DNA from 2 places in the Stenotrophomonas sp. AC248 genome. Region 2 is predicted to be linked to the other one. Evidence: riboswitches for the same ligand, from Rfam matches in the RefSeq annotation. Region 2 holds a riboswitch; the other holds the start of a gene.

Region 1 (2,198 bases), 320 kb from region 2:
GTCCATCGACGTGAAGCAGACGCGCATCGGCGAGATCATCGCGGGCAGGCGCAGCATCACCGCCGACACCGCATTGCGACTGGCGCGCTTCTTCGGCACCAGCGAGGCCTTCTGGCTCAACCTGCAGATGGCCTACGACGCGGCGAAGGCCAGGGACGAACTGGCCGACGTCCTGGCGCGCATCGAGCCATACCACCACGCGGCCTGAGCGGCCGCCATTCCCCTCCCCTTGCTTGCCGCAAACGCGTGGATGGCCTCCCGCACCCGGCACCCCGTGCGACGGACATTGCTGTCACGTGCGTTGCATCGTCCATGACCTTCCTTCGTTGGCGCGACGCCCCTTGACCACCGCCCGCCTTCGGCCTACCTTGTGCGAGCCGAAGGTATCCATCTCTTCATGCAGATGAAGGGATGGGTTTAAACGGGAATCCGGTGAAGGCGCCTCGTGCGCCCATTCCGGAGCTGCCCCGCAGCGGTGAATGGAAACGAATCCTGCCAACAGCACTGGGCCCCGGCCTGGGAAGCGGCAGGTACTAGGTGGGCGTTCGCGCCCGTGTCCATCAGCCCGAATACCGGCCCCGGCCGGGGGACACGACCGTCCCCTGATTCGACCTGGAACGTCCGCGGGGAGGTTGCCGGGGCCTGCCGCCATGCCGCCCGCGTGGCGCTGCCCCCGTGCGTCCGCTCCACGACATCCGGTTCGCCCGCGGGGGCGAAGGTCGCTGGCGGGGCGGACACGGCAGCCATGTCGTGCACGGCGCGCGGTTCCTTCGTTCCTCAATGCCGCTACTGCAATGAGGACACGTTCCATGACCACTGTTACCAACCTGGGGTTTCCCCGCATCGGCGCCAAGCGCGAACTCAAGCGTGCGCTGGAAGCGTTCTGGTCCGGCGAAAGCAGCGCCCAGTCGCTGCAGGACACCGCCAGCGGCCTGCGCGAGCGCCATTGGCAGCTGCAGCGCGAGGCCGGCGTCGATGTGCCGCCGAGCAACGACTTCAGCTTCTACGATCAGGTGCTCGACGCGGCCTTCCTGTTCGACGCCATTCCGGCGCGCTACCGCGCCCTGGCCGACGCCGAACCGCTGGCCGGGTACTTCGCCATGGCCCGGGGCGTGCAACGCGACGGCTATGACCTGCACGCGCTGGAAATGACCAAGTGGTTCGACACCAACTACCACTACCTGGTGCCCGAACTGCAGGCCGGCCAGGGCTTCGCGCTGCGTGGCGACAAGCCGCTGGCCGAATACCGCCAGGCCAAGGCGCTGGGCATCGAGACCCGCCCGGTGCTGATCGGCCCGGTGACCTTCCTGCTGCTGTCCAAGACCACCGACGGCAGCCGCGCACTGGACCTGCTTGACGCCCTGCTGCCGGTGTACGTGCAGTTGCTGGGCCAGCTGAAGGACGCTGGCGCGCAGTGGGTGCAGCTGGACGAGCCGGCGCTGGTGCAGGACCTGGACGAGGCCACCCGCGCCGCGTTCACCCATGCCTACGCGGTACTGGCCGAGGCGGCGCGGCCGAAGGTGCTGGTGGCCACCTACTTCGGTGCGCTGGACGACAACCTGCCGCTGGCCGCCTCGCTGCCGGTGGATGGCCTGCACGTGGACCTGGTGCGCGCCCCGGAGCAGCTGGATGCGGTGATCAAGGCGCTGCCCCCAGGTCGTGTGCTGTCGGCCGGTCTGGTCAACGGTCGCAACATCTGGCGCACGCATCTGGACATCGCACTGGTGCTGGCCCGTTACGCGCACGGCCACGTGGGCAGCGATGCGCTGTGGCTGGCCCCGTCGTGTTCGCTGCTGCACAGCCCGGTCGACCTGGACCTGGAAAAAAAGCTGGATGACGAACTGCACAGCTGGCTGGCGTTCTCCAGGCAGAAGCTGCAGGAGCTGCGCGTGCTGGCCGATGCCATCGACGCCCCGGCCCGCGCCGAGGACACGCTGGCGCACTCGCGTGCGTGCATCGAATCGCGCCGGCGCTCGCCGCGCGTGCACAAGGCCGCAGTGGCCGCGCGCCTGGCCGCCCTGACCGCCGCCGATGCGCAGCGCCACAGCCCCTACCCGCAGCGCCACCTGGCCCAGGCCGGTGCGCTGCAGCTGCCACGCTTCCCCACCACCACGATCGGCTCTTTCCCGCAGACCCTGGAAGTACGCGAGGCCCGCGCCAGCAACAAGTCCGGCAAGCTGTCCGACGCCGACTACGAT
Region 2 (2,198 bases):
GAGCAGCTGGCCCTCGGCGATGCCCACGTCGGCCTGCACCGAGGCGCTGTTGCGGTGGGTCTGCGCCGCACCCAGCCAGGTGCTGCCGTTGTAGTTGTCCGATTCGTTGTCGGCACGCCCGACGTTGGCGGTCAGGGTGAAGCGCTCGCTGGGGGTGTAACGCACCTTGCCGCCCAGCACCTGCTGCAGCGTTTCCGAATAGTTGTAGTAACCGTCGTAGTGGTTCTCGCCTTCGGCGCGCAGCGCGGTCCCTTCCACGCTCAGCGCATCGGTCAGCGCGTAACCGCCGCGCAGGCTCATCGACAGGTTGCGGTAGCCGTCGCGGTCGGGCTCGTCGGCACCGCAGCCAGCGAAGGTCGCGGCATCGCCGCGGCACGAGTTGATACCGTCGGTGTGCTGGTAGGCGATGTCGGTGCCAAACCAGCCACGCGCGCCGCTGCCGCCGAAGCCACCGCTGGCTTCGCGCAGGCCGTTGCTGCCGCCGCCCACCTGGAAGTGCGGGGCGAAGGTGCCGGCGTTACGGCGGGTGAAGATCTGGATCACGCCACCGATCGCGTCGGCACCGTACAGGCTGGACTGCGGCCCGCGCACGATTTCGATGCGCTCGATCTGCGCCAGCGGCAGGTCCTGGATCATGGCCAGGCCCAGGTCGCCGGTGTTGATGCGCACGCCGTCCACCAGCACCAGGGTGTGGGCCGAGTTGGTGCCGCGCAGGAACAGCGAGCTCTGCTTGCCCAGCCCGCCACTGTTGTTGAGGTTGATGCCGGCGCGGCCACGCAGCAGGTCCTGCAGCGACGGCGCCTGGCTGCGCTCGATCTCGGCGCGGTCGATCACCTGCGCCGGGGAGATGCTGTCCTGCAGGGCGATCGGGGTGCGGGTGGCGGTGACCAGGACCTGGTCCAGCGCGGTCGCCTCGTCCTGGGCCGACGCCAGCAGGGGCAGGGCCGACAGCACGGCCAGGGAAAGGACTTGGATCTGCAGCTTCATCGATGACTCCATGCACCGCGCACGCCCGCGCGGCAAGGGGTGGGGATGATCGCGCTGCAGGGATGGATCGACGGTGGGCGGACACGCGCACGGCGCCGCTTGCCGCCGCCATGCCCGCCGCATCGCAACCAGTCGTCTTCCAGGCCGGTCTCCGGGCTTGCGGGCCGATGGCCAGGGCCATCGCACCCGGCGCCTTCCCATGCGCAAGCACAGTGGCGTAATGCCGGGTGTTTCCACGCTTACCGTTGCGGGGGCAGCGCCGGAGTGGCAGGCAAGGGTCTGCTGCGTCACCGGCTTCCCGTTTCAACCTGCCGGCATGCGCCGCAGGTCACCTGGAAGTGCGCGCAGTGTAGAGCAAAGGCCTGGCTGCGGCAGCCGGCGCGGCGGGGTGGCACGGAGCGAGCGGTTAGAATGCCCCTCGTTCCACGATGTGATGCCCATGACCCCTTCGAGGTTGCAGCACCGTTCCGCTCCATCCACCGCGCAGGCAGCGGCGTGATCCTGGACCTGATCCGCCACGCCAGCACCGGCCGTGACGGCCACCTGGACGGGCGCACCGACCCCGTGCTGGAAGACGGCAGTACCGACGCCCTGTGCGCACGCTATGCGGGGCTGCCCTGGCAACGCGTGGTGAGCTCGCCCCGCCAGCGTGCGCTGGCCACTGCCGATGCGCTCGCGTTGCCGCACGGGGTGGAAGTGGTGGCCGACGAGGAGTGGGCCGAACTCGACTTCGGCGACTGGGATGGGCAGGCGCTGCATGAGCTGCCGATGCAGGAGCTGTCGGCGTTCCACCTGGACCCGCACGCCAACCCGCCACCGCACGGCGAAAGCTGGGGCCACTTCGAGCGCCGCATTGCCCGTGGCCTGCACCGGTTGCTGGATGACCCCGACCCGCTGCCCACCCTGATCGTCAGCCATGGCGGCCCCTTGCGGATGGTGCTGTCGCAGGTGTGTGGCCTGCCGATGGCAATGTGCTGGGCACTGCGCATCGACCACGGCACCCGCCTGCAGCTGCGCGTGGAGCGCGAGGACGACCGCCTGTGGGGCGAACTGCTGGAACTGCAGCAGCCTTGATCGCGTGCGGTGCGCACCGGCTCTACGACAGCCGGTTGCGCGGTGAACAATGGGCGCATGGCGATGCGTTGTTCAAACCGGGGTCTCTGTACCCGGAGGCGCGGCAGAGCCCGGCTCTACGCGGTCTCGTCGTCCGG

What was found. A riboswitch is a leader RNA that binds a small molecule or an ion and turns the genes downstream of it on or off. The one in region 2 is predicted to bind cobalamin.
Region 1: linked by a shared signal. The riboswitch ahead of metE (5-methyltetrahydropteroyltriglutamate--homocysteine S-methyltransferase) and the one ahead of btuB (TonB-dependent vitamin B12 receptor) in region 2 are both predicted to bind cobalamin.

Annotation. Positions count from the first base shown of each region.
Region 1 covers NZ_OZ409840.1:221,350-223,547, reverse strand. Annotated here, with positions in the region: gene ACZ0AE_RS00955 (HigA family addiction module antitoxin) at 1-208, shown strand, start outside; cobalamin riboswitch at 364-595, shown strand; gene metE (5-methyltetrahydropteroyltriglutamate--homocysteine S-methyltransferase) at 810-2,198, shown strand, end outside.
Region 2 covers NZ_OZ409840.1:537,736-539,933, forward strand. Annotated here, with positions in the region: gene btuB (TonB-dependent vitamin B12 receptor) at 1-987, opposite strand, end outside; cobalamin riboswitch at 1,113-1,338, opposite strand; gene ACZ0AE_RS02420 (histidine phosphatase family protein) at 1,399-2,061, shown strand; gene ACZ0AE_RS02425 (TfoX/Sxy family protein) at 2,178-2,198, opposite strand, start outside.